2 regions of the Paenibacillus sp. FSL H7-0756 genome follow, and region 1 is predicted to be linked to the other one. Evidence: riboswitches for the same ligand, from Rfam matches in the RefSeq annotation. Region 1 holds a riboswitch; the other holds the start of a gene.
What was found. A riboswitch is a leader RNA that binds a small molecule or an ion and turns the genes downstream of it on or off. The one in region 1 is predicted to bind S-adenosylmethionine.
Positions count from the first base shown of each region.

Region 1 (14,578 bases):
CCCGGATTTGTTATCACCGGAGAAGCCTCAGCCTTTCCTGCCTCCAGCACAGGAACATTGAATACTCCGCCCAGCATCTGTGCTGCCAGAACTGTGGTAGCCAATAAAGAAGCTATCGGCTTGTTCCATCTTCTCTCTCCCATAAATCTAATTTCCTCCCTGTGATTGCTATATTATTCTACCACTGTCCGAAAAATTGTATCATAGCCCTACCTATGAATCTATCAAAATGCATTAACTCTTATAAATTGTTGTGTAAAATCTCACATTAATTCATCGTTTTTTGTAAAAAATAACGATATCATTTTACAATTAAGTGAAGAATTAAGTGAACAAAGCGTAAAAAAGCCTATTCAATTGGTCTCCGCCTGTTGAACAAGTTAAATAGGAAATAAAAACAGATTACTTACTCTTTTATAAATAGATTTTTACAATATCATAGGATTTATAGGGGGAGTTGAAATGACTATACAAAAACCTGTACGTGGTATATTTCTCGACCTTGGCTGGACGATTTTCCGCCCTGCATCAGGTGATTGGAGGATAACATTAAAAGCGTTGGAATACATAAATCCACAAATTCTAGGGTCAATACCACAAGAACAATTGAATACGGCAATTTCAAAAGCAAATGAGCACCTCAAAAATGAAGTTTACAAAACTGAAGATGAGGAGCTTGAAAGGTATACAAATTATTATAAAACACTGGCTGAATGGTTACCTGAAATTCACCTTACTAACGAACACGCTGAAATCATTGCATATGATAGAGTGTACAATGATGCTAATTATGTTTTTTTAGATCATACAAATCAAACCATTGAAGTCCTGAGCGCAAAGTATAGGATTGGAGTTATTTCAGATACCGACCCGTCGGTCAAAAGAGTTCTTAAAAATGCCGGTATGTATAATTATTTTGATAATATGACACTTAGTTTTGAACTTGGAGAAAGCAAACCTAATCCCGGCATGTTCAGCCATGCACTTGATGCGATGCATTTGCCGGCAACTGAAACAGTATTTATCGATGATTATGAACAGAACTTAGAGGGTGCAGCAGCACTGGGTATCCAAGCAGTATTAGTCCTATCAAGACCGAATTCTCAAGCAAGCACAAAATATCTAAACATCAAAAAGCTAGCCGATTTATTATCCTATTTATAAAAATGGAACAAGCATTGCAGTTGAGCAACAAAAATAACGGAGTAAAAACTACAATTTGTAGTTTAACTCCGTTATTTTTGTTTTCTTTATTTCATTCTAATTCTGCATTATAAAATCATTGTCAATCTTCGCATTCGCATCCTCGAACGTGCGCAGAATATCATAACGCGTGTTGCGCTGCGCTGGGATCTTGCCAGCTTCGCGGATGAGCTGCGTGATCGATTCGATGTTGACCTTGTAGGTCGCGCCTGCCGAGGAGACTACGTTCTCCTCGATCATCGTGCTGCCAAAGTCATTGCAGCCGTATTGCAGGGAGAGCTTGCCTACTTCAGGACCCATCGTAACCCAGGAGGACTGGAAGTTCTTGATATTGTCCAGTACCAGGCGGCTGATGGCTACGGTCTTGAGGTACTCCTCCGGGGTCTGGCGGTCCAGCTTCAGATTCGTATTATCCGGCTGGAAGGTCCAGGAGATGAACGCCAGGAAGCCTTCGGAATCATATTTGTTCGCAATGCATTCGTCCTGGGCTTCACGGACACGCAGCAGATGCAGCGCCCGTTCTTCCATACTCTCGCCCAGACCGATCACCATCGTGGCTGTTGTATTCATGCCGATCCGGTGTGCGGTCTGCATGACGTCCATCCACTCGCGCCAGGAGCCCTTGAGGCGGCTGATCTTGCGGCGGGTACGGTCATCGAGAATCTCAGCACCGCCGCCGGGCAGGGAATCAAGGCCTGCGGCATGAATCTCACGCATGACCTGTTCCAGCGGCAGGCCAGAGACCTCAACCATTTTCATAATTTCCGCAGGTGAGAAGGAATGCATTGTAATCTCCGGGAAGCGCTGCTTGATGCCGCGCAGAATATCCGTATAGTAGCTGAACGGCAGATTCGGATTCGTGCCGCCCTGCATCAGAATTTCGGTTCCGTTGACGCTCATGGTCTCCGCAATCTTCTGATAGATTGTCTCATCAGGAAGCACATAGCCTTCCTCCGAACCGGGTCTGCGGTAAAAGGCGCAGAAGCGGCAGTATACATCACATACATTGGTGTAGTTAATGTTGCGGCCGATGACAAATGTTGTCACTGGCTCCGGGTGCCAGCGCTTCATAATAACATCTGCGGCAGCACCCATTTTCTCAATTTCATTGCTCTCGAACAATGTGACCGTATCTTCCAACTGAAGACGTTCACCCTTCAGTGCCTTATCCAGTATAAGATCGACTGCACTCACTGTTGACGGCCTCCTCTTCATCTATGAAGTCTATGAGATAAATACAATTTGAAATAAAAATAGTCCGTTCTCCCATCGTATCACAATCGGCTGTTCTTGAAAAATGTTTCGCTGCGCAGGACCGGTAATTGACCTTGTCCCAGGCAAAATTAAACAGCAGCACCCGAAGGCACTGCTGCTTGTACGTTCTGCGAATCCCGCAGGCCGGGCCAGGTCCGGGGCGCATCGTCTTATTCCAGCTCGCTCCGGGCAGCCTCCAGAGCCTGCCCCAGATCAGCAATCAGATCATCTACATGCTCTATGCCGACTGAGAAGCGCAGCAGCCGGTCATCCACGCCTACAGCATCGCGGATTTCAGCCGGAATATCGGCATGAGTCTGTATCGCCGGATAGGTCATCAGCGATTCAACGCCGCCCAGACTCTCGGCGAAGGCGATTAGCTTGATATGGCGGAGCAGCGGCTCCACATAGCCGGCCTCTTTTACCTTGAAGGAGAAGATCCCGGTGTTGCCGGAGGACTGGCGGTTCTGAATAGCATAGCCCGGATGGTCCGGCAGGCCCGGGTGGAAGACCTCGGCAATCGCCGGATGCTCCTGCAGATAACGGGCGATGGACAATGCGTTGCTCTCATGCCGCTCCATGCGCAGGGCGAGGGTCTTCATGCCCTTCATCAGCTGGTAGCTGTCATTCGGTGCCAGAACCGCTCCCAGCGAGTTATGCAGGACGGCCATTTCAGCCGACAATTCTGCGCCCTTGGTCACAATCAGCCCAGCCAGCACATCGTTATGCCCGCCCAGATACTTAGTCGCACTGTGAACCACGATATCTGCTCCAAGCTCCAGCGGGCGCTGGAAGAACGGAGTCAGCAGCGTATTATCTACAATCGTGAGCAGCCCGTGACGGCGGGCCCAGGTACATACGGCTTCGACATCCGTAATCATCATCAGCGGATTGGTCGGCGTCTCAATGAATACGGCTTTTGTCCCCGGCTGGCGGGCCGCTTCCAGTCCATCCAGATCGTTCGTATCTACATAGGAGGCACTGATGCCGTATTTGGAGAGAATCCGTTCCAGCAGCCGATAGGTTCCGCCGTACAGGTCGAGCGACACGATGAGATGGTCCCCTTGTCCAAACAAGGTGAACACCGTAGTCAGTGCAGCCATACCGGAAGCGCAGGCGAAGCCGGCATCCCCGGATTCCAGGGCTGCTGCCGCTTCTTCGAGTACAGAGCGGGTAGGATTTTTGGTGCGGATGTAGTCAAAGCCTGTGCTCTGCCCAAGTCTAGGGTGACGGAAAGCCGTCGCATGATAAATCGGGTAATTAATGGCCCCGGTGGCGGGGTCCTCCATCGAACCAATCTGTGCCAGTCTGCTCTCAATTCTCAGTTTCTCATCCATCTCCATTGCCTCCTGATTAATTACTTCTATTAAGAATAAGTTAACCTCTTAGATAAATGCCCCGATATCGTAAGGAGTCTCCTGGTATACATAGTAATTGAGCCAATTAGCGAATAATAAGTTCGCATGGGCGCGCCAGACTGCCGGCGGAGTACGCGTCGGATCATCCTTGGGATAATAGTGCTTCGGCAAGGCAACCTCCAGCCCTTTTGCGATATCCCGGTCATACTCCCATTTCAGCGAGAAGGGATCGTACTCCGAATGTCCGGTAACAAAAATCTGCTTCCCGTCATGCGTAGCCACCAGGTACACCCCGGCTTCCTCGGATTCTGCCAGAATCTGCAGCTCCGGGTTCCGCTCAATATCTTCACGGGAGACATCGGTATGGCGGGAATGCGGAACATGGAACACTTCATCGAAGCCGCGCAGCAGCTTGACATTATTATGGCTCATCGTATGCGGAAACACTCCGAAGCATTTGTCCGGCAGACTCACCTTGCGCACGCCGAAGTGATGATACAGCCCTGCCTGCGCCGCCCAACAGATGTGCATGGTCGAGGTAACATTTTGCTTGCTCCACTCAAAAATCACTTTCAGCTCTTCCCAGTAGTTGACATCCTCGAATTCCAGTTGTTCTACGGGAGCGCCCGTTACGATCAAGCCGTCGAACCGGCGGTGACTGATCTCATCAAAGGTTACGTAAAAGCTCTTCAAATGCTCAGCCGAAGTATTCTTCGATGTATGGGAGCTGGGATGCAGCAGAACAACATCCACCTGAAGCGGGGAATTCCCGATAAGGCGCAGCAGCTGGGTCTCAGTAGTTTCTTTGGTAGGCATCAGATTCAGGATGGCGATCCGCAGGGGACGGATATCCTGATGGAAGGCCTGGCTTTCATCCATTACAAAAATATTCTCACCGGATAACACTTCTTTGGCCGGCAGGCTGTCGGGAATTTTGATAGGCATTGCTGTTCACTCCTTAACTGAAATGGGGTTCCACTTGGTGGTTCAACCTGAGGCAGGGTAGCGAAAAAAGACCTTTCCCGGGCGAGAAAGGTCATATCATGCAGTCATATGCGCCCCTCTCATCTGCCAGAGAACTTCCGCCGGACGAATAACGCCCTGCAAAGCTTCCGCAAGAATTAGCACCGTGCGCTCACACGCCGGTTGCCGGGTTTCATCGGGCTAGTCCCTCCACCTGCTCTTGATAAGATTTAGCTGTATTCAGTTGAATAACCTTAAGCATCCGAAAGATGCTTTTTCTTAAATTTCACTTTAAATCATGAACCTCCTTTTCGTCAAGTCCATACAATGCTGAAGGGGCCTTATGACAGAAAACAATTTCTCTTGTAAGACCCATATCCCGGCGTTATACTAGACAAGTGTTTCAACCAAAATAAACGGCGAAAAGAAGAGGTGAGAGAACAATGGAAGGCGACCCGGGCTCGCGAATATGCGTGCAGAATGAACAACCACACAGGATTAACATCAGCTTGCCGGCGGCGGGAGCCCTTTTTCTTCATGCTCTCGGACCGTCTTTTGGCCTTCATCCATGATTGTACCACCGGCCAAGCTGATTTTTTCCGTGTGCTGAAATTAGCATACCCCTGGAGAAGACCAGGGACATAAGGAGTGAATCAGATGAAAATCCGGCTGGTAAATGCAGGGGTTTTTACGCCTGTTGACAACATTGAAGAAACTTTAACCGCCCCTGCTGAGGGGTTCTACTGGATTGATGCCGATGTGGAGGACCTTGTAGAGCTTCAGCCTATATACGGCCTGCATGATCTGGCTGTGGAAGACTGTCTAAGCGAAGAGGATCAGCGTCCGAAGCTGGAGATTTATGAGAGTCATTATTTCATCGTGGTGAACAGCATCCGGTTCGATGATGAGGAAATTTTCCTCCGTGCGCTCAACGTATTCCTTGGCAGACATTATATTATTACCGTTACGAAGCAGAAGATCCATGAGCTGCGTGTCCTGAAGCCCGTACTGTGGGAGCAGGAGGTCAGTACGCCTGACCGCTTCCTGTATCTGCTGATCGACCTCGTTGTCGACAACTTCTTCTCGGTCGGTGACCGGATTGAAGCGCGGATCGAGAAGCTGGAGGAAGACATCCTCATGCATACCAAGAAATCGCATCTGAGCGAAATCATTGGTCTGCGCAGTGAGATTCTCTGGCTGAAGAAGATGCTCGGCCCGCAGAAGGAAGTTATCAACACGCTCAACAAAAAGGATCTTCGCCTGATCGACGATCAGCTGCAGAAGTATTTCAGTGATATCTATGAGAATGCAGTCAAGATCTCTGAAACCTTCGAAACGTACCGCGATCTCATGGGCAACTTACGCGAAGCTTATCAGTCCAGTATTGCGAACCGCGCCAATGAAATCATGCGTGTGTTTACGGCAATTACCACCATATTCATGCCGCTGACCGTGATTACCGGGATCTACGGCATGAACTTTGACAATATCCCGGAGATCCACACCGAGTACGGCTACTATGGCGTTATTGCCGTCATGGTGACGCTAGGCTGCGGAATGCTCATTATCTTCCGTAAGAAGGAGTGGCTATGAAGCAGAGCGGACGAATACGAAGGACGAAGGCACCGTATACCCGGTTATTCCGGGACCCGGCGAGCCTTCGTCTTTTTGGTATGTCCCCCGTATGTAATGCGTCTGCGCTGCCCAGGAATGCGGGTCATCAGGACTGCAGATTGGGGCCGATGCAGGCCGTCAGTCTCAATCATTATTGAGGAGTGATACCCCTAACGCGGCCGGATGCTCCCGCCGGAAACGGATGCGGATCAGCCGCAGGCGTTCGTAATACAGATCGAGTCCGTCGGCAGGAACGAAAGGTTCGCCGTAAGCTTTGTAAAGGACAGGCTTCAGGAAGTTGTCGCCGATCAGTTCATAGGCTGTCCAAATATTGTTCTGTTCTTCGGGGCTCACTCCGCTCAGCTCCAGGGCAATAAGCTTCTCGGCCGAGTATCCGTCCTTCTCCAGTTCCTCTACCACTTCAAGCACTTCACGGCGGGACACTCCGCTAAGCACTCTGAGCTGCTCCATCCCTTGCCCCTCTTCGATCCCCTGCAACAGAACACGCCGCAATCTCAGCCGCTCCAGCTCCTTCTTGTACTTAAGCTCCTTCTGCTTATAATGCCAGGATACGAAGCTCTCTTCGTCTATGGCATGATTCACCCAGCTTAGCGGAAAATCATGCTCACGCTCGGCCGCCGCAGTGATACTGAGCCAGTCTGCGCCATGCTGTGAGGCTTTGCCTTCACCTACACCTGGAAGCTGCCGCAGCTCTTCCTCCGTGCGGGGAAGAAATGCGCTGATCATGCGCAGCAGACGGTTGCTGGCCAGGATATAAGGCGCCTTCCGTTCGCTGGAGGCCTTGCCCCTACGCCAGGTGCAGAGCTCCTCGAAGATGTCTTCATTCCCGTACTGCTCACTGTAATACTGTAGCCTAAGCTGCTCCTGGCTGCGGCTGCTGAGATTATCCTCCTCATGGAATACCCCGTCAATCAGCGGGCGGTAGCCCTCCCCCATCTTCACGGCAAGCTCGTGCCGGTATACGCACAGCATCTCATTCCATGATCCGCCTTCATACCACAGGCTATCGCCCGTCTCCTGCTCGCCGGAGAAGTCACGCCAGCCCAGACGCCACTGCCCCTCTTCCTCTCCAATCCACAGCTGGGCAAAAACCTCCCCGTCCACTCCTGATCTTCTGCACAAACGGTTCATAAATACGATCTGCATATGAATCCCTACTTTCGTCGTCTTACAGTACGCATGACATATTTGAACGCAAAAAAGCACCTCTCCCACGAAATTCGTGAAAGAGGTGCTTCCTCTTAAATGCTATACTGTTAAAACCTAGAATACCATATATTACGTAACAGTCAATGCCTTTTTGTCAGGAGATCCTATTTGCGGTCCAAAGCCAGCTTGGCCAGACCCAGTGCGCCCGACAGACCGGCGTTATCTCCAAGCTGCGGAGGCACAATATAGCTGCCGATCTCTTCATTGAGCGCCGGATGCTGCACATATCCGCCGAGCAGCTCCTGCAGCTTGGCATGAATCAGCGGGAAGAGCTGGCTCTGCTTCATCACACCGCCGCCCATTACGATCTTCTGCGGCGAGAGAATCAGCACATAGTTCATAAGAGCATGAGCCAGATAGTGGGCCTCCATCGCCCAGGCCGGATGATCCGCAGGCAATTCGCCCGCCGGCTTCCCCCAGCGGTTGCCGATGGCCGGACCTGCTGCCAGACCCTCTAGGCAATCGCCGTGATAAGGGCAGAAGCCTTCGTAGTGGTCCTCAGGATGACGACGGACCAGAATATGGCCCATCTCCGGGTGGGACAGCCCGTGAACGAGCTTCCCGCCTACCACGGCACCGGCACCGATTCCGGTGCCCACCGTGATATAGAGGCAGCTATCCAGACCTTGCGCTGCCCCCCAGGTGTATTCGCCCAGCGCTGCGCCGTTCACATCTGTATCGAAGCCGATCGGAACCTGGAATTGCTCCTCCACGGCTCCCACCAGATTATAGCCGCCCCAGTGCGGCTTCGGTGTGGTTGTAATATATCCATAGGTGGGGCTGCCGATAACGGGATCAATCGGTCCGAATGAACCGATGCCGATAGCCTCCACAGCTTTTCCGCTGAAATAATCCATTACCTGGCTCATAGTCTCCTGAGGAGTGGCAGTCGGAAAGCTCACCCGGTCGATAATCGTCCCGTCCTCATTCCCGATACCGCATACAAACTTCGTTCCCCCTGCTTCAATCGCTCCCAACAATTTCACTGCAGCGTTCCCCCTTCTCCTGATGCATCCATATGCTGTTGCTTCTATAAACTTTGTTTACCACGATAGATTCTCTTAAAGCCGGCTTCAGCCAATATGATAGTTTCATCTGAATGCGATAGACTCTTCTAATACAAAAATGCCTGGTTAACCGGCCCGGCGCGGTGATTAAAGCGTTCTCTTGTCCTATTATACGTGGCTCTTAAACGTATGACAAGCGGTTGACATATAGTAGCCAGAAGTGATTTGCTGATGAGTCTTTGGGTGGATTGAACGGGAACGGGGTATAGTTGGATTTTCTACACTTGCTAATGAACGAATGGCCTATGCTGGAACAGTAGTTGGAAAAACAACACTTCATTTCGTCCATTTTAGCTACAATAGCCAAAGGTGATATGAACAGATGCTGTTTCTCCGCTTGTTGCCGGACATCCCATGTAAATCCATAAATTAAGATACGTTATTCCACCTGTTGGTTGCAGGAATCGGAATCATACTGCTGCACAGCTTGTTTGCGGCCACGATAGGTCCGGCATGCTGCCACAAGCCTGGCTGCTGCCGGGAGATGGGAGGCCAAGTGAATATGCGCATAAGCAGCCATAATGCTGCCGCTGATGTAGCCTTCCGGCTGGCTCCCCCCTCTGCCCTTACTCTCATAGGCATAGGTCCGGGCTTCCCTGTCAGGATAGCTCATGACGGAGTAATGGAATTCATGGCCGCGCAGGCGTTCGCCCTGCTTCAACAGCAGACAATCGTGAAGTGCCGTAACTTCACGATAGCCGAGCGCTGCCCGGCGTTCCTGCATCACGGTGTGGGCCGGAACGATTCCGGCCATCTCATGCACCGTGCCGTTGCGGTCAGTCAGACTACGGGCTAGCACCATGTAGCCGCCGCACTCCGCATACAGCGGCATTCCGGCGGCTGCGGCAGACCTCAGTCCGCCGAGGAACAGCTGGTTCGCGGCAATCCCCGCCGCGAATTCTTCCGGGAAGCCGCCGCCGATATAGATGCCGTCGGCTTCCGGCGGAATACCTTCACCGCTAAGCGGGCTGAAGTACACCAGCTTAGCACCTTCACGTGCGAGCAGCTCCAAATTATCGGCGTAGTAGAAGTTGAACGCCGCGTCCCGGGCTACGGCAATGACCGGACTTGGCTCCGCCGGGCCTGCCTGTGTCTTATGTATGATCTGCACAGCAGATTTACACTGGTCAGCCTCATATGTAAGTGGGCGGACTTGCTGGTCCGGCGTCTGCACGCAGGCAGGCAAAGCTTCTTGCTCCGCCGCCACAGGGTGCGCCCTCAGAGCCGGAGCAGCCGGAGCAGCCGCAGCAAGCTCCAGCAGCCGCTCCAGATCCGTGCCTTGCTCCAGCATGTCGGCGGCACGGTCGAACAAGGGCGCAAGCTCCCCGCGTTCCACAGCGGGCAGCAGGCCCAGATGCCGCTCCGGGATGTCCAGCCCGCTGTCGCGGGGGAGCCAGCCGATCACGGGAATCCCGCAGGCTGCTTCAATGGCCGCCTTAACTAACCGGTAGTGACCCTCGCTGCCGCAGCGGTTCACCAGAACGGCGGCAATCCGCACCTGCGGCTCCAGTTGCCGGAAGCCCAGCACAATCGCCGCCGCACTGCGGCCCATGCTGCGGACATCGACCACCAGGAGTACAGGGCTGGCGGTCAGGATGGCGATTTCCGCCGTTGATCCGGTCAGTGCCGTATCCTCCTTGCCGTCATACAGCCCCATGACACCCTCAATGACGGACAAGTCGGCCTCTGCCGAAGCATGCAGAAAATACTCCCGCAGATAATCGCTTGAAGTCATCCAGGAGTCCAGATTTCGTGAGGGACGGCCTGTGACCGCAGTGTGATAGGCGGGATCGATGTAGTCAGGGCCGCATTTGAAGCCCTGGACGTTGAGGCCCCGCCGGGCAAAAGCGCGCATCAGCCCCAGCGTGACCGTTGTTTTGCCCGAGCCGCTGCCTGTGCCTGCGATGACCAGGCGGGGTCGCGCCTGCGGCTCCCAGGGGGCTGATCCAGGCTCTTGCTCATATCCTGCTGCTTTCCTCGGCTCATTCACTGCTGCTTCCCTCCTTCTCTCCGGGATAGACGATTCGGGCTACGGCGATGGTCACATTGCCGCTCTTGTGCTTAGGCAGCAGGAGCGAATGCGCACCTGAAGACAGCAGCGCAGCAGGTTCACAGACACCGTAAGCCCCCGTTGCCCTGAATACTACCTCAGACGGATGCTCCAGTTCAACTGTATTTAGCTGCTCCGGGGTGTACAGAACCAGCTCCCAGCTGTATTTGGCGCACAAGGCCAGCAGCCCGGCTTCATCCCCCTTGATCCCGGCCGTCGCCACATTCCGCACACTTTGGAGCGACAAATGAAGCTCATTCAGAGTGTGCAGGACCACGGCCTCCAGCTCTTCCGCAGACGTCCCGCGGTTGCAGCCGAGTCCGAGCACCAGACTGCGCGGACGATACACTACAGTGTATTCGGCCAGAGCAGTATCTGCCGGTGCGTCCTCCCCCGGTTCCTCTGCCAACCGGTCACTTACCACAATCGCGGCACTGAAGCTGCGTCCGCTATGCCGAAGCTCAGCCCTGCTTGCGAACATAGAGACATGCTCCGGCACCTCAGCACCCGGCGGCAGCCAGTCACGTTCCCCGCTCTCCTGTACGAAAGCCACCGGCTCCCCGTTAACGAGCGCAGCACTAACCCCCTTCATGGGGGTGAAGCTGTCCGCGTGCCAGCCGTACTCCCGGCCCAGCAGGTCAACAGCGAAGGTGCCCTGTACATCCGAAGCTGTGGTGATCACCGGATGACTGCCCAGCAGCCCCGCAATCTCCAGTGTCAGCCTGTTCGCTCCGCCGAGATGGCCGGAGAGCATGCTGATGACATGCTCCCCGCGCTCATCGATGACGATGACGGCAGGATCGGTTCTTTTATCCCGCAGCAGCGGAGCGCTCAGCCGGACAGCCGCCCCCAGCGAGAAGAACAGAATGACCGCCTCATAGCTCCCGAAGAGCTTAGGAAGTAACCCTCTGACTGGTCCGTCAAAAACAGTGATCTCTCCGCTCCGCGTCTCCAGCCCGCCGCTATACTTGGCATAGACAAAGACCTCAGTCTCGCCAAGCTGCGCACCAAGCTTCACTGCCAGCTCTATCCCGCTGCGCGTAATGGCAACAGCCGCGTACCGCTTACTCACCGGAGCCAATTCCTTCCCGGCAGCCGTGGGTAAAAGTCTTGTCGTACAGCTTGGAGCGGTGCTGATCGCGGTCCGTCAGCCCGGGGTCCAGCGCCCAGCCGGCCAGGATCATGGCATGCATAGTGATGCCGGCATCACGCAGGTCCCCCTCCAGCTTCTCAACCGTTGTACGCAAAATCTGCTGATCCGGCCAAGTAGCCCGCTTCACAACCGCCACCGGGGTCTCCGGGCTCCAGCCTGCGGCCAGGAATTCACTGCTCACATGACCGGCCAGTGATGCACTTAGAAACAGCGCGACCGTGCAGTGATGCTCCGCCAGCTTGCGCAGCTGCTCGCGTTCCGGGACAGGCGTGCGCCCTTCCGCACGGGTCAGAATGACCGTCTGCGTCAGCTCCGGCACGGTCAGCTCTGCGCCAACCGCCGCCGCAGCGGCAAAAACCGAGCTGACGCCCGGCACAATCTCGCAAGTGACGCCGCAGAGCTTCAGCAGCGACATCTGCTCCAGAATTGCGCCGTACATGGCGGGGTCGCCGGTGTGGACGCGGGCTACGCTTTTACCAGACTGCACGGCAAGCGTCATCAGCTCCACCTGCTGCTCCAGATCCATGCCCGAGCTCTGAAGCACCTGCGCACCGGGCTTGGCGCTGCGGATCAGCTCCTCGCTGACCAGCGAATCTGCATACAGCACCAGATCTGCCGAGCGCAGAATCCGGCTGCCTTTTACCGTAATCAGCTCCGGGTCGCCCGGTCCGGCTCCGACGATATATACCTTCGACTCTAACCTCTGCTCCGTCATTTGCTCACCACCATCAGACTGAGGTACTCCACTTCCTTGCCCCGCAGGTCTCGCGCATCGCGCCAGACGGTCTCATAGGGGGAGGTTACCTTGGTCACCACCGAGGCACGGCCGGACAAGCCCAGCTCCTCCAGCACATCCAGCACCAGATCCAGCACCTTAGCCACCTTCAGGAACACCACCGTATCATGATGCAGCAGCGCTTCCCGAAGCGCCTCCCTGTCGTCCGTTGCCGGGATGATCCCCACCCGCTGATTGCCGTCAGCCAGGGGCTGCTCCAGCGCCGCCGCTGCGCCCAGCACGGAGGAAATTCCCGGAACTGAGACGACCGGCACACCGGGATGCAGCTCCTGCATCAGCCGGGACAGATGTATGAAAGTACTGAAGAGATTAGGATCGCCTTCGGTCACAAAAGCCACATCCCGCCCCTGTCTCAGCTCTGCCCAGCACAGCTCTACCGTGCGGGTCCAGCCGCCAGCCAGCAGCTCCGGGTCCTTCGTCATCGGAAAGACCAGTCCGAGCATGATTTTGTCCTGCGGGTCTACGTGCAGCTCGATGATTTCATAGGCATAGGATTTGCCCCCTTTCTTGGTAGCCGGGTAGGCAATCACCGGACATTCCCGCAGCAGGCGGCAAGCCTTAAGCGTGATCAGCTCAGGGTCACCGGGGCCGACACCTACGCCGTATAACGTTCCGATCGCCCGGGGAGTCAGTCTTTCCTCCAGCGCCAGCTCTTCACTATCCAGCGGGTCAAATAATGCACTGGTCGCCTGCATCGCTGCTTCTGTCCACAGCGTCCCGGCCGCTTCTCCTGACGATATTTCGTATCCATCCGCAGCCTGCTCACGCGGCGAAGTTACATCGGTCTTCATTGCGGGTTCCTCCTTCGTTTTGTCTGATGATTAATGAAGCCTCCGGCCGCTGACCACATAGACGGGATTCATTCCGTCGAACCGGGTCATGCCGAGAATCGGCTTGCCGCGGGACGCCTGAAGCATCGTGACCTCGCAGGCCAGCCCTGCGGCCTTAAGCGCCTCCATGCTGCCATGCAGTGTCTCCACCGTAATTGCCCCAACCACAATCCGGCCCTCCGGGCGAAGTCTGGCGGCGCTGTGCGCAATAATGTTCGCTAATTCCCCGCCGCTGCCGCCGATGAAGACGGCATCCGGGTCAGGCAGAGCAGCTAGGCCCTGCGGGGCCTTCTCTTGAATAATTTCAAAATCCGCCCGGAACTTCAGACGGTTCGCTGCCATGTTCGGCAGGTTCTCGGCACTTTTTTCCAGCGCGTAGACCTTCCCGAGCCTGGCGATCCGCGCGCATTCCGCAGCCACCGCACCCGAGCCGGAGCCGATATCCCACACGACTGCATCCTCGGACAGGTTCAGCTCCGACAGCACCAGAGCGCGAACCTCACGCTTCGTAATCAGGCCCTTCTCCGGCTTACGCTGCCGGAACGCCTCGTCCGGATAAGCGAATCCGCGCCTCACAGGAGCAGAAATCTCTTGCTTATGGCGCAGAATCACGACGTTAAGCGGCGCGAACTCCCTGCTCACCATCTCCTCCAGCGTCCAGAACCGGCAGACCTCCTCTGCTCCGCCAAGCCGCTCACAGATAAACGCCTCATATTCCGTCATCCTGAACTCCTGCAAATAAGAGGCAATAACCGCAGGAGTGTTGTTCTCGTCTGTCAGCAGGGCGATTTTGTGCTTGCCGTCGATCCGCTGGGCCAGTCCCTGAATGGGACGCCCGTGCAGACTGATCAGCTCCGCATCCTGCCAGCTGTCCCCGAGCCGCGCAAACGCAAGCTGCACGCTGCTATAATGGGGGATCACCTCCACATGCTCCGGCCCGAACCTGCGGACGAGATACCCGGCAATCCCAAAAAAGAACGGGTCCCCCGAGGCCAGCACCACCGTCCGCCGCTTACGCCACACCTCCTCCAGCTTGTCTGTAAAAGGCTTGAGCCCGCCT
Region 1 is NZ_JBBOVT010000003.1:1,344,723-1,359,300, reverse strand. It holds gene NST04_RS31845 (bifunctional 2',3'-cyclic-nucleotide 2'-phosphodiesterase/3'-nucleotidase) at 1-143, opposite strand, end outside; gene NST04_RS31840 (HAD family hydrolase) at 463-1,164, shown strand; gene mqnC (cyclic dehypoxanthinyl futalosine synthase) at 1,261-2,397, opposite strand; gene NST04_RS31830 (aminotransferase class I/II-fold pyridoxal phosphate-dependent enzyme) at 2,628-3,794, opposite strand; gene metA (homoserine O-acetyltransferase MetA) at 3,843-4,760, opposite strand; SAM riboswitch class I at 4,877-5,008, opposite strand; gene corA (magnesium/cobalt transporter CorA) at 5,436-6,371, shown strand; gene NST04_RS31815 (HRDC domain-containing protein) at 6,537-7,559, opposite strand; gene NST04_RS31810 (ROK family protein) at 7,727-8,608, opposite strand; gene NST04_RS31805 (cobyrinate a,c-diamide synthase) at 9,069-10,601, opposite strand; gene NST04_RS31800 (cobalt-precorrin 5A hydrolase) at 10,672-11,811, opposite strand; gene cobM (precorrin-4 C(11)-methyltransferase) at 11,804-12,607, opposite strand; gene cobI (precorrin-2 C(20)-methyltransferase) at 12,604-13,479, opposite strand; gene cbiE (precorrin-6y C5,15-methyltransferase (decarboxylating) subunit CbiE) at 13,510-14,578, opposite strand, start outside.

Region 2 (14,578 bases), on a different contig from region 1:
GCGGAGGCAGGCTCATTGTGGGGGAGTATTACAATATAGCTGAATACCCGGAGGTCTATGTGATCGGGGACTGTGCCAGCCTGCCCTTCGCCCCCAGTGCACAGGCGGCAGGTGCCCAGGGCGAGCAGGTGGGCCAGATTATGCAGGCGCTATGGCGGGGAGAAACCCCGAAGCTGCATAAGATTAAGCTGAAGGGAACCCTCGGTTCACTCGGCAAAAATGCCGGCTTCGGCCTGATGGGCCGCCGCTCTGTCATGGGCCGGGTTCCTCGCCTGCTGAAGAGCGGCGTGCTGTGGATGTCTAAACGCCATTTCGGCTGATGAAGCCCGGCTTGAACCCAGGCGGTTTAGTCAATCTCCAGGTTGTCCCAGGCTTCTGCCTCTTTTATGGCGGCTTCTATGGCCTCTTCCAGAGCAGCAGGGGAATCGGCCTCAATGATCTCCCCGTCCACCATGGCGAACGGCTGGAGATAACACTCTCCGCAGTTGTTCAGACAGCCGTACTCCACTACATCATATTCAGGGTTTTGTTCCAGCTTAAGCTTGAGCGGTTCAGTACCGTGGCCGATGTTGCTGGCACAGAATTCTATAATTGGTCTCATGATGATCTCCCTATTCTGCCTTAACCATTTTATTTTTTAACTTTTTGTACTATAATAAACATACGAAAGGAGTGATTGAGAAATGAGTGAGAATGTACAAAGCGCAACCATGTACGATGAAGTACTGGAAGTCCTTGATAAACTTCGTCCGTTCCTGCAGCGCGATGGCGGTGACGTGGAACTGATTGATGTTGAAGACGGCATCGTTAAGCTGAAGCTTATGGGTGCATGCGGCAGTTGCCCAAGCTCCACGATCACGCTAAAAGCCGGGATCGAACGCGCCCTGATTGAAGAAGTAGAAGGCGTGGAAGAAGTCGTTCAGGTATTCTAATCCCGTTTCATAAACCATCCCGGCCTCCGCTAAGAGGCCGGGATTTTTTTTATTATAGAGGATTTCGTCTGAAGGATCAACCACCTGGCTGTGCAAAAAACCAGAAGCCGCTCCGCCAGCCATTTCTGGCTACCGGGCTGCTTCTGGTCTCATTAGGATTATTCAGCTTACCTAAGCTTAAGCTTAGAATGCTGGAATAATCGCTCCGTCGTATTGCTTTTCGATGAATGCCTTCGCTTCCGGGGAAGTCAGCGCTGCCGCCAGCTTCTGAATGGCATCCGAATCCTTGTTGTCAGGACGGGCTACCAGCAGGTTGGCATACGGGGAATCTCCGCCTTCAATGAACAACGCATCCTTCGTAGGAGACAGCTTGGCATCCAGGGCAAAGTTAGTGTTGATCAGCGCCAGGTCTACTTCATCCAGCTGACGGGGCAGCATGGCTGCATCCAGCTCAATGATATCCAGCTTCTTGGTGTTCTCAGTGATATCCGCTTTGGTAGAGGCAATATTGGTGTCATCCTTCAGCTTGATCAGACCGTTCTTCGCCAGCAGAATCAAGGCGCGGCCTCCGTTCGTTGCATCATTCGGAATCGCAACCTTTGCACCCTCTGCCAATTCGTCTATCGATTTGATTTTCTTGGAATAGGCGCCAAATGGCTCTACATGAACAGCGGTTACAGCTACGAGATCTGTGCCGTTCTTGGTGTTCTGATCATCCAGGTAAGGCTTGTGCTGGAAGAAGTTCGCATCGAGCTGCTTCTCGGCAAGCTGTGTATTCGGCAGGATATAATCCGAGAATTCTTTGATCTCCAGCTTAATGCCTTGGGCTTCAAGCTGCGGGGCAATCGCTTTGAGGATTTCCGCATGCGGTACAGCAGAGGCACCAATCACTAGAGTTACCGGTTCTGCCGCAGGCTCTGTAGTCGCTTCTGCACCAGCGGCTTCCGTAGGTGCCGTTGTCGCAGCAGAATTCGCGGCGTTATTCGCCTTGTTGTTTCCGCAAGCGGCAAGTACCAATACCAAGGTCAGGCTGAATAATGTAAGCAGTACTTTTTTCATCTGTAAATCCCCCTCTAATCCATATGTTTTATTGAATAAGGCTATATGTGGACGTACCTTATTTCCGTGTAAAATGTCTTACCAGCCGGTCGCCGGCCATTTGCAGCAGCTGCACCAGAATGACCATCAGTGCTACCGAGATAATCATAACTTCCTTCTCATAACGGTAATATCCGTAGCGGATGGCCAGGTCACCCAGACCACCGCCGCCGATCATGCCGGACATCGCGGTATACGAGACAAGGGTCACTACAGTAATTGTTACTCCGGCCAGCAGACCCGGACGAGCCTCCGGAAGCAGCACGCGCATAACGATCTGCCCGGTGGACGCTCCCATGCCCTGCGCCGCTTCAATGATTCCCCGGTCAACCTCCCGCAGTGCCGTCTCCACTAGTCTGGCAAAGAAGGGCGCCGCGCCGATCACCAGTGCCGGGATCGTTCCAAGCACACCTATCGAGGTTCCCATAATCGTCTTGCTTAATGGAATCAGGGCAACCATCAGGATGATAAAAGGGACCGACCTTAGGATATTCACAATAAAGGATAATACCGAGTAAACAACCCTGATAATAACGTTATTTGACTTGCCCCATAAATATAACACAATTCCGAGCGGTAAACCAAGGATTATTGTGAATATTCCTGAAATTGCGATCATTTTGAGTGTAGCAATCGTAGCTTCCAGCATCTCTTCCCAATTGATTGTGCTAAAATCCAATCCGCCCATTACGAAATCACCTCCACATCAAGACCCTGCGCTACTAACTCCGTGAGCGTGGCTTCAACCGCATCAGCAAGTCCTTCGAACCGTACAATCAGCTGCCCGTAAGGAACATCCTTAATCGTAGAGATGGTGCCATGGAGAATGGCGAAGTGGACCCCGGTTCCTTGAACCACCTGGGAGAGCGTGGACCCGTAAGTCTTTTGCCCGAGAAAAGTGATTTTGACCGACTTCGTGAAGCCTGAGTGCACAGCATCAATCGCTTGCCGGAGCGGTCCGTCCGACTGGGTCTCACTGCGGATGAATTCCTTGGTGACCTCATGCTTCGGCTTCAGAAAGACCTCGGCCACTTCCCCCTGCTCCACAATACCGCCGCCATGGATCACGGCAACGCGGTCGCAGATGCTCTGAATCACATGCATCTCATGGGTAATCAGCACGATGGTCAGATGGAATTTGCTGTTGATATCCATCAGCAGGCGCAGAATGGAGTCAGTCGTCTGCGGATCAAGCGCCGAGGTCGCCTCATCGCATAACAGAACGTCCGGATCACTCGCCAGCGCCCGGGCGATTCCGACACGCTGCTTCTGTCCGCCGGACAGCTGAGCCGGGTACTTATTCCAGTGCTCCTCCAGCCCGACCAGAGCGAGCAGATCTTTAACCTTTTGTTCAATCTCGTTCCTTCCGGCTCCGATCAGCCGCAGCGGAAAGGCGATATTATCATAGACTGTTGCCGATGAGAGCAGATTGAAATGCTGAAAAATCATCCCGATCTTGCGCCGCTGCTCCTGCAGCTGTCCCTGGCTGAGCGCTGTCAGTTCGACACCGTCCACCCACACCTCGCCCGCAGTCGGGCGCTCCAGCAGATTAATGCAGCGGATCAGCGTGCTTTTACCGGCCCCGGAGTGACCGATCACCCCGAAGATTTCCCCCTTCTTAATCGACAGGCTCAGCGCAGAGAGTGCAGTTGCCTGCTTACTGCCTTTGCCATACACCTTGGTTATATCCTTCAATTCTATCAACCGCTGCGTCCCCCTTCTGTTCTAGCTTCCATCATTGCAATAAAAAGACCCCTTACGATCCATGCAGATCGCAAGAGGCCCTGTGTGTATAATGACAATGCCTTCTCATCTGCCAAATACCCCGAAACCGGCGGCATTGTAGGAATTAGCACCATGACATTTGGATGCAGCGCTTCGCTGTATTCAAACCGGTTGCCGGGCTTCATCGGGCCTATCCCTCCGCCGCTCTCGATAAGATAATAGTATGAGGTTATATATTCCGTATCCTGTCAGAAGCTAATGTATGCTTAAGTATAGTTCAGTTTCGAGTTTTTTGTCAAAGGTAAGTTTTTACGTACGTTCATGTCCGGATTTCAGGCCGGGGGCCGCTTTATTCTTGTGCCATTGTTCATTACCGTACCTGTATGCTGCGGTCAGGGCTTGGCATACCATCTCCAGACTCTGCTTCAAATCCTCCAGATGGCTGTCCAGATCCTCCAGACGGATTTTGTCATGCAGCCCCTGGTGGCGCTGCCAGAGATCATCGGTCATCTCCGCGTTCATGTAATGGATCTCGGCATTACGCCGCTTGCGCAGATTCTCCACCGGCTCCCGGTAGGAATTCCTGATCCGCTCCAGTTCGTCCGCAAGCGGATGATGCGGGTGCAGCAGCTGAAATTGCCTCAGCACCGTAAAATAGGAGAAATGCGTCTTCACCTTGCCTGTATTGAGATTGTACAGATTATTCAGCACCGTACCCAGCTTGTCCAGCAGTGAGAAGACACGGATGAAGCCATCCTTGTAGAAATACACATATCTGGCGTACTCCCCCTGCTCGGTGGACGACATATCATCCATATAACCGGCAATCACTGACTTCCGGAAAAAGGCGGCTGCGAACCAGCTCTGCTCCAGCTCATCCAGAGAGGAGATCAGGCCCCGTGTCCAGATTTCCAGCTTGCGGTATTCATGGTCATGGTCTTCATGTGCCGCCATCTCCTTGCGCAGCATGGAGGCAGCCTTCGCCATGGACTCCATAGCTTCAGCCAGCACACCGCTGTTCACGCGGGGCGGCTCTCCCAGTAATGTCCGCAGCATCTTTGACCCTCCTTAAAGTTCACTTCTACGCTAGAGGAAAATAATGGTTCCAGTTGCGCGCTACCCGCTTCGCAATATCCTCGCTCGGAGCCAGCTCCTCCGGGTATCCCGGCTTCATCCGGGCATCTACAATGATCGGCAGCGTATAGCTGACACTGCCCCGGTGTACCCCGGCCGCCGAATAAATATCATCCGCCGGATTGAAGCGGGTGAATACAGACCACAGGAATGAGGTCTGCGTGCTTACCGCCTCTTCCGCCTGATCGACCAGCACAATCAGCGGCCAGGCGGTCTCCCTCTCCTTGAAGGCAGCCACCAGCCGCTCCGGCAGCTCCGGGTCCTCTTCATAGGATGCACCGGAAACGGCTAAACATCCTCCGCAATAAGGCACAGCGGCGGTGATTGATGGAAGCTGGCCCTCTGTATAAATCCTTGGCAGCTGACGGACCGGGCTTCCGATGCCCGCCAGCACCGCCTTACTGCCATGGTTCAGCTTGCGTCCGGTATAATCCAGCGTATCCATCGAGGTATTGGCAAAGATCGTCAGATCCGTGTGCGGGTTGAAGCGCTCAAGCACCGTTTCCAGCAGCTTGGGGAAATCGGTAAGCTCCACCTGAACATTAGTCAGCAGCAGGAATTTGGTTAAGGAGAGCTGGCCCTCCCCTAAGATACGAAACGCTGACACCATATACTCACGCGGATAACTCTCCCTCACGACCGCTGAGGTCAATGAATGCGAACCGGATTCGGAATAGGACCATAGCGCTTTGACCGAAGGGATCAGCAGAGGATAGGCCGGAGCGAGCAGCCGCTGCAAATAATCCTTCAGATAATAATCCTCCTGGCGCGGCTTGCCGGTGATGGTCGCCGGGTAGATAGCATCCTTGCGGTGCCACATCCGCTGAACATGCATAACCGGGAAATCATGCTGCATGGAATAGTAGCCGGACTGGCTGCCATACGGTCCTTCTGCTCTCCGCTCCAGCGGAGACACGCGTCCCCGGATGGAGAATTCGGCCTCTGCCGGAATCCGGTGACCGCCCAAGGGGTCCTGCACCATGGGAAGCTTGCCGCCCAGCATCAGCGACGCAAGCAACAGCTCCGGAATCCGTTCCGGGACTGGAGCCACTGCCGCAGCAATCAGGGCCGGAGGCCCGCCGATGAAGACAGACACCGGCAGGGTCTCGCCGAGATGCTCTGCCTGCGAATGATGGAAGCCGCCACCCTTGTGAATCTGCCAGTGAATGCCTGTGGTGCTATCATCATACATCTGAATCCGGTACATTCCGAGGTTATGATCCTTGGGGTTGGTGATATTCTCCGTATAGACCAGAGGGAGCGTGAGGAATGCCCCGCCATCCTTAGGCCAGGCTGTGATCCGGGGCAGCTCCTTCAGCGGATCACTGCTGCTGCAGACACCGAGCACCGGAGCCTCTCCTTGCGGTATGTTCTTGGTTCCTGCCCTCAGCAGCTCAAGCAGCACCGTCCTCTCCCGCCATAAGCCGGCGGCTGAAGGCGGAATCAGCTGCTCCATCGCCGTTGTCAGCGACTTAAGCAGCTGCTCCGGTCTTGTCCCAAAGGCCTTGTTGACGCGCCGGACTGTCCCGAACAGATTCGTAGCGACCGGGAACGGTGTTCCTTGCACGTTCGTGAACAGCAGTGCCGGGCCTTCCTCCTCCACCACCCGGCGGTGAATTTCGGCAAGCTCCAGATAAGGATCAACAGGTGTATCTATCACTGCCAGATCCTTATCCCTGCGGAGCTGCTCGATCCATTGTCGTAAATTACTGTATCGCACTATAGCGTTCCTCCTCAAACAGGACCTTATGCTTATCCCGTCCACCGTTGCCGTATGCTTATTACTTGCTGCCCCTGCCAGCTCCGCTTAACTGCCAGACTCTTACACTCATGTAACACAGAACCCCGAAGAGTCCGGAGATCAGCACAATATGAGACATTGCAGCAAATATGTACAATCTTTCATTATTCAGTGTGTATACTACAGCCGCTCCGCTGAATACCTGCATCAGGCATAACAGGACTGCTGCTACTCCCAGAGCCCTCAGCTCCGGCAGCTCCTTATACTTCCAGAAGGCCAGATGCCCAAGTATAGCCGTAAGCAGGAACAGAATCGCCGCCGCAATCCGGTGGACGAATACGATCCCTACTCCGCCGCTCATCTCCGGAATCCATTGTCCGTTACACAGCGGCCAGCCGGAGCACCCGCCCTGGGAACTGGTGTGGCTTACGTAGGCCCCAATGTAGACAACGATATATGAATATACTGCAGTAACCCAGGTTAAGTTGCGGAAGGCCGGGCGGACTTTGGGACTTCCTGTGCTGAATTCCGCTCCTGGAGCGAAGGTCCGTCTGGTCCCAAGCGCCAGCATCAGGGAACCTGCGAAGGCGATCAGCGAGAACCCCATATGCAGGGCCATGACCGCAGCTGACTGCGACTTCACTACTGCAAGCGCTCCCATCCCGCCTTGAACGATGACGAAGATCAGGGTCAGGAGGGCACAGGCCAGCAGATCCTTGCGGTGCCTGGCATAACGCCAGAAGGCAACCATGGAAGCCAGTGATAACAGGCCTGCCAGGCCGCTGAACAAGCGGTGGGTATATTCAATCAGAGAGCCGATGGTGTAGGCCGGAATCAGCTTCCCGTGGCACAGTGGCCACTCATTCCCGCATTCCAGTCCCGAGCCGGTTTTCGTCACCACAACCCCGCCGAACAGTGCCATGAACATAATGAGACAGGTCAGATAGCTGAGCCATTTTAATTGAAGTGTCGTCAATAGTATCACCCGTATTGTATAGGAATGAGTATGAAGCATATAAATTCTTATATTTATTAGAAAAAAGCACCGCTTCTGCTCAAAATAGGGCGAAAGCGGTGCTGCGTAATTACTTGTGAATGCTGAGATAAACGTCCAGCGCCGTATCAAGAAACTTCTCGATTTCCTCCCGGGACTTGCGGAGCTTGTTCACGAACCGGACCAGTTCCCGTCCATCGGTATACGCGACAAAGCTTGGAATGCCCAGTATATTCTGTTCCTGGCTGACATCGCCTACGGCATCGACATCCACTTCGACCAGGGTAAGGCGCTCTGCATATTTTTGTTCCACATCCGGCATGAACGGATCAATGAATTTGCAATCCACACACCAATCTGCCTTGAAGACTGCCACCGTCAGGCGCGAAGACTGAATTGCCACCTGGAACTGGGCAGGGGAGCTGATTTTGTCCATCAATTGACCATTCCCTTCTATCAGAAAGTTCCACACGAAGCTTGCTCTTTAAGTGAATCAAAATGTACGGAATAAGTCAAACAATAATGACAAATCAAGACAATAGTCATATCATTATTCACCAGCACGCACACGGGCAGGCTGCAGTTTCATCAAAGGACCCAGCACCTTACGCAGCGGACGGGGATAACCGGCAATCTCCTGGCTGCTGAGTACGCCCAGAATGATCAGGAGAACCAAATAGACAATTACGACTGCCGCTCCAACCACCAGACAGGTAATCAGGAAGGCCAGACGGGCCGGCATAAGCTGCGTCATCAATATACCTGCTTCATTCAAGCCATAGCCGATACCTGCCGAGGCCAGGACCGCAATAGAGAAGCCTCCCCAGCGTTTGCCGAGAATGGTGAAGGGGACGATTTTTTTGAGCATCCGCAGATTAAGCATTGTAATCACTATGAAGCACAGTGCCGTAGAACCGATAATGCCATAAATGCCAAACCACTGGCTGAACAGGAAATTGGAGCCGAACTTCACGAGGATACCCACAAGCACGTAATACATGGATATCCGGGATTTGCCCATTCCGAGCAGGATCGAGTTCGTAGTCATCATCGTTATCTGGAAAATAGTACCGAGTGTCAGCATCGCCACAATACCGCTGCCGTCAAGCGATTTGAACAGCAGGCCGTTAACCGAGTAGGCAGCCACAACAAGTGAGACTACAACCGGTGTGCCTGTAAGAATGGAGACCCGCATGGCGAGTGTGACCTGACGTTGCAGGTGCTGTTCATCTTTGCGGGCGAAGGCGGCAGATATAATCGGAATCAGCGATGCACTTAGGGCGATCGACAATACCGGAGGAATTCCGGCCACACTCTGTGCCCGGCTGCCGAAGATCCCCAGCGTCCACGTAGCTTCCTTCAAGCCGATTTGCCCGCTAAGCAACGGCACAATAAAGGTAGTATCAATGAAGTTCACTACAGGCACCGTAACGGAAGACAATACAATCGGTATGGACAGCTTGAAAATATCCTTGTAAATCTTAAGCAGCGGGATACGGGCTTCATTCGAGTCATACAAAGCGACCTTCTCCTCGCTGCGGCGCAGCTTCATCGCATAATACAGCATCACGCCGAAGGCGCCGATACTGCCGAGTACACTGCCGAAGGATGCGCCTGCGGCCATCCAGGTGTTGCTGTAGCCCTGGCGCAGCAGAATAAAGGCAAGCAGAATAGCTGTGGATACCCGGGCAATCTGCTCGACAATCTGTGAGATGCCCCCGGCCATCATATTGTTACGGCCCTGGAAATACCCGCGCATCATCGCGATTGCGGGGAACAGCAGCAGCGCCGGGGCAATCGCCCGGATGGCCAGTGTGCTCTCGGGAACCTTACTGGATTCCGCGTAATAAGGAGCAGCTATGTAGAGCGCTACGCTCATAATCACACCAACCACAGCCGCAAAAATCAGCGCCGCACGATACACCTGCTGTGCTTCCTGCGGACGGTTCAGCGCATAGCGCTCGGACACCATTTTACTAAGCGTGCTGGGAATACCGGCTGTCGCCAGAGGCAGCAGCAGCAGATACACATTGTTGGCTTGTGTAAACGCAGCGTTACCGACTTCATTGAATAAATGCTCCAGCGGCACCCGCTGGGCAAGCCCGAGGACACGGGCTACCAGTGCGGCTGCCGCCAGAATTAGCGTGCCTTTGACAAAGGATTCTTTCTTGGTGGACAAGCTGTTTCGCCTTCTTCACAATAAATTTAATAGCGTCCGATCCAGATAAAGAAGAGGACGATCATAACAATCTGCAGAATAATCTTGACGACTGTGCTGCTGAACAGCCCGAGCAGAGCGCCGAAGCTGACCTTCACCGCTTTACCGGCCTTCTCGCCGGCAATCAGCTCGCCGATGAAGGCACCCAGGAATGGGCCGATCAGCAGGCCGAACGCCGGAATCAGAAACGGGCCGATAATCAGACCGATGGTGCTGCCGATCACGGAGGCGCGGGAGCCGCCGAACTTCTTGACGCCCCAGGCCCCGACCACATAGTCGGCAATGAACAGCACCACGACGATCAGCGTCTGGGCAATCCAGAACCAGGGACCGAAGGAGCCGAAGGAAAAGAACCAGCCATATACAAAGAATGCCAGGTAAATCGCAAGCGCCCCCGGCAGGATCGGATATACCGCCCCTGCCATCCCGATTGCGAACAAAGCAATGATCAGAATCCAGCCCAGAATTGTCAATTCCCTCAACTCCTTAAGTTTGTTTCGGTAGGTGAACTCATATAATCCGGAATTCTCTAATGGTGGCGGTCATTATCTTTTCATGTATTAAGTTAAACCTTTCCAAACCACTTTACTCGCCCCTCAGCTTATGCTCGCTTCGATATTCTACCAGCCGGGGTTTCAGCCTCTGTCAGGATGTACTTCTGAATCACTTCCGCGATTCCGTCTTCGTTGTTCGTAGCTACTACTGCATCCGCTTCCTGCTTAACAGCTTCCTGGGCGTTGCCCATAGCCACTCCGAAGCCGGACTGCTGGATAGCTGCCAGATCGTTGAGGCTGTCGCCTACGGCAACAACCTGGGACATGTTAATGCCCAGCAGCTTGCAGACTTCAAGAATGCCTGAAGCCTTATTGACGCCCAGCGGATTAATCTCCAGGTTGAATGGCGAGGAGTTGGTGATCTCCAGCCCGCCCAGCTCCTGCAGTCGCATCAGCAGCTTATGGCGGATATCGTTATCCTCGGTGGAATAGCCGAATTTCAGCCATTCCCTGCTGTCAATCTCACCGTCCCAGCTATCCCGGTTGTACACCTCATCTACAGAGTAAGCCCAGAACCAGATATCGAATTCCTCAGCAATTTTGTGCATCTCTTTGACCAGCTCCACATCCATCAAGGAGCGGCGGTACAGCTCATGAGGCGCACGCCAGACTTCACTTCCGTTCACCATAATCATTGGAGTGTTCAGGCCAAGCTGTTCAGCATAAGGCATTGCACTGCGCGAAGAGCGCCCGGTAGACAGGCAGACATGTACGCCGGCCTCCATCGCTTTTTTGATCCATTCCACTGTAAGCGGGGTAATCTTCTGTTCGTCGTTCAGTAGGGTTCCATCCATATCCAATGCAAGCAGGCGGTATTTGGCAGTCATTTGCCACCCCTCCATTCTTGGTCGCTCTTTCGTTTGAAGGCAACCGTATATTTGGTATTTCTCGCAGATCCGTCTCCATCATGGCTATAATATCATCAGTTTGTTGCGGCAGTATTATCGGAACTGTCACCGGAAGCAGCGCCGTCATTCGGGTTCGCTGTTTTCAGGCTTTTCTTAGGCACGCCATCCAGCCCGTATTCCCAGTCGTAAGCGTCGAAAATTTTACGCGCAACCGGTGCCGCACTGTTGGAGCCGAATCCCCCTTCGGGGATGACTACAGCAACAGCCAACTTAGGATTATTACGCGGGGCGAAGGCAATAAATACCCCGTTATCGCGCAATTGCCCTTTACCAAGCTGCTGTGAGGTCCCTGTCTTACGGGCAAAATCATAAGGGAAATCTGCGAATGCCGAGACCTTACTGTTCATACCCTTTTTAATTTCTCTCCAAAAGGACTTGTCAAAGGTCGTCACTTCATCCAGCACCTCGCGCTCAAATTTCTTGACCACCTTGCCCGATGAATCCGTGATCTTGCTGACAAGCTGCGGCTTGATCCGCACCCCTTCATTGGCAAGCGTAGAAGCATACTGAGCTAACTGCAGCACCGTATAGCGGCCCTGCTGTCCGAAGGAGGCATAGACCAATGCGGCTTGCGCACTGCCCGCTGCCTTAGTATCCGTGTAGTTGATCTGTCCCAGGTATTCATTAGGGAGACCGCTCTGCGTGGATACGCCAAGGCCGAATTCCTTCATATATTTATCCCAGACTCCAATTCCCTCGCCTTTATATTGCTCATAGAGCTTCTTGCCGATCATATCTACCATGAACACGTTGGAGGAATCCTCAATCGCCTTAGCCGGACCCATCCGGCCGTATACGTGCCCCGAGGAATTGCGGACGGAGGATTTATCATCCTTACCGAAATAGGCAATCCCTTTGTCTGTGTACGTATAGGAAGTGCTGAAAAAGCCTTCATTCAGACCGATCAACACCGTCAGCGGCTTAATGGTGGAACCGAGCAGTACGGTGGAACCAAATCCATGGCCGGACAGGCCGGAAGAATAAGGGGTGATCGTCCCGTTCTGGTAGTTGCCCATGATCTTATTCCAGGTATCCGAATCCAGCTTCTCCGCTGTCCAGACATTGGTATCGTAATCCGGCATACTGGCCATGGCTACGATATTGCCGGTATCGACTTCCATCGCCACCGCATAGCCTGTCTTGGCGTCAGGATGAGTCTTGCCTTGTACAGCGTTGCGGTGCAGCCAATTGATCTGTTCGGTGATAGCCTGCTCCGTCTTAAGCTGAACATTCTTGTCAATCGTCATCCAGATATCATTACCCTTGACAGGCGGCACTACCTCTTCCACCTTCTCGGCCATATTCTGCGGATTCACCGAGATGACCTGATAGCCGTTCTTGCCGCGCAGCTCCCGCTGATATTGCAGCTCCAGGCCGTCGAAGCCGACGAATTCATCGTCTTTATAATTCAGGCCGGGATCTGCGCCGATCTTCTTCATGGCGCTCTGAATATTCTTGTAGATGTTGAGCGTATTGGAGGATTTGAAGGGCTTGATATACCCGACCGTCTGTACGGCTACGGTATCCTTGTCGTAATGACGTACGCCTTCTTCCACGATCTCAAGGCCCGGGAATTCGCTTTTGTGCTCCATGAAATAAGCGATTTCCTTGGTGGTCAGACCGGATTTGATCTTGCGGGCCATATAGCCCGAATATTTCTTGAAATATAAATCCAGAGAATTAATTACTTCATTAACAGTCAGCTTCTCGCCGTTCGGGTCGCCATATTCATCAAATTTCGCAACCAGATTATTTGCCAGCGCATACGCATTGGCTCTTGCCTCCGGCTTAAGCGAGCTGATTCCCGTTTCCTTATCCACCACTTTAGCTGTATATTCCTTCGTTAGCGTAACATACAGCGTTTGAACGGAGGTGGAGTAAGCAATTTGCTCGCCTGCGGCTGCGCGGATACCTCCACGGATCGAGGCGAGTGGTACACTTTTGGTATCCCGGCTGGCCTCCACCTCCGTCAGTGTCGGTCCTTCCACAAATTGAATAACTGCGAGACGGATAATAATCACACAAAAAATAACAAACGTGCTGAAGAAAAACACGTTAAGCCGCAGGCCAAGCGAGCTCTTGCTGTCCTTCTCTTCCGGGGGGGAGGCCTGCTTTCGGAAAACACCCACAGTTTTTCACTCCTCTACATCAAAATAAACCGTTTAGTTCACCCTTGACTCGGGCACATTTTTCTTAGGGACTCCATCCAGTCCGTATTCCTGGTCATAGGCTTCAAAGATCCGGCGGGCTACCGGTGCTGCACTGTTCGCTCCAAAGCCGCCTTCTGGAATGATCACGGCCACTGCAAGCTTAGGATGCTCACGCGGAGCATAAGCAATGAATACCCCGTTGTCACGGGTGGCCCCGAACGCTTCCATCTCAGAGGTTCCTGTCTTGCGGGCGAAGTCATATGGGAATCCGTCAAACGCCTTAACCTTAGTATTCATCCCGCGCTTGATCTCTTTCCAGTAAGAAGGGTGAAACGAGATGCTGTCCAGGACTTCCCGTCCAAATTGCTTAACCGTCTTCCCTTCGGGATCTGTAATCTTACTGACGAGCTGGGGCTTAATCCGCACGCCTTCATTCGCAAGTGTTGCCGTATACTGGGCAAGCTGCAATGCGGTGTATTTCCCCTTCTGGCCGAAGGAGGCAAGTACCAGCGCCGCTTGGGCAGAGCCAGCCTTCTTCGGATCAAGATAATCGGCAACTCCGGCACTTTCACCGGGAAGCCCGCTTTGCGTAGACACCCCAAGCCCGAATGCCTTCATATATTTGTCCCATACGGCAATACCTTCTCCCGCATACTTCTTGTACAGTGCATTACCGACCCACTCTACCATAAAAGCATTGGAGGACTCCTGAATAGCCTTCGCCGGACTAAGCGGGCCCAGGACATGGCCGGAGGAATTCCTGACCGAGGAGCTGTTATCCTTACCAAAATAAGCAATCCCTTTATCCATGTAAGTATCACCGGTAGTGAATAAGCCCTCTTCCAGACCGATCAGGACACTTAACGGCTTAATCGTGGAACCCAGGAAGATCAATGACTTCAGCCCGTTGCCGGAGACACCGGAGGTAATATCGTTAATTGTCCCGTTCTGATTGTTGTTTTGTATTTTCTCATACACTTCTGGCGGCAGCCTCTCGGCATTCCAGACATTCGTATCGTAATCCGGCATACTCGCCATTGCCACCACATTCCCTGTATCTACTTCCATGGCAACGGCATAGCCGGTGAGCGCATCCTTATGAAGCTTCCCTTGTACAGGATTCC
Region 2 is NZ_JBBOVT010000001.1:2,165,967-2,180,544, reverse strand. It holds gene NST04_RS09725 (NAD(P)/FAD-dependent oxidoreductase) at 1-320, shown strand, start outside; gene NST04_RS09720 (YuzB family protein) at 347-601, opposite strand; gene NST04_RS09715 (NifU family protein) at 684-932, shown strand; gene NST04_RS09710 (MetQ/NlpA family ABC transporter substrate-binding protein) at 1,116-1,991, opposite strand; gene NST04_RS09705 (methionine ABC transporter permease) at 2,050-2,718, opposite strand; gene NST04_RS09700 (methionine ABC transporter ATP-binding protein) at 2,718-3,734, opposite strand; SAM riboswitch class I at 3,837-3,972, opposite strand; gene NST04_RS09695 (Cthe_2314 family HEPN domain-containing protein) at 4,065-4,811, opposite strand; gene NST04_RS09690 (UbiD family decarboxylase) at 4,837-6,609, opposite strand; gene NST04_RS09685 (COX15/CtaA family protein) at 6,671-7,606, opposite strand; gene NST04_RS09680 (thioredoxin family protein) at 7,716-8,060, opposite strand; gene NST04_RS09675 (putative polysaccharide biosynthesis protein) at 8,175-9,803, opposite strand; gene NST04_RS09670 (DUF456 domain-containing protein) at 9,830-10,315, opposite strand; gene NST04_RS09665 (Cof-type HAD-IIB family hydrolase) at 10,444-11,223, opposite strand; gene NST04_RS09660 (peptidoglycan D,D-transpeptidase FtsI family protein) at 11,319-13,433, opposite strand; gene NST04_RS09655 (peptidoglycan D,D-transpeptidase FtsI family protein) at 13,467-14,578, opposite strand, start outside.
Region 2: linked by a shared signal. The riboswitch ahead of NST04_RS09700 (methionine ABC transporter ATP-binding protein) and the one ahead of metA (homoserine O-acetyltransferase MetA) in region 1 are both predicted to bind S-adenosylmethionine.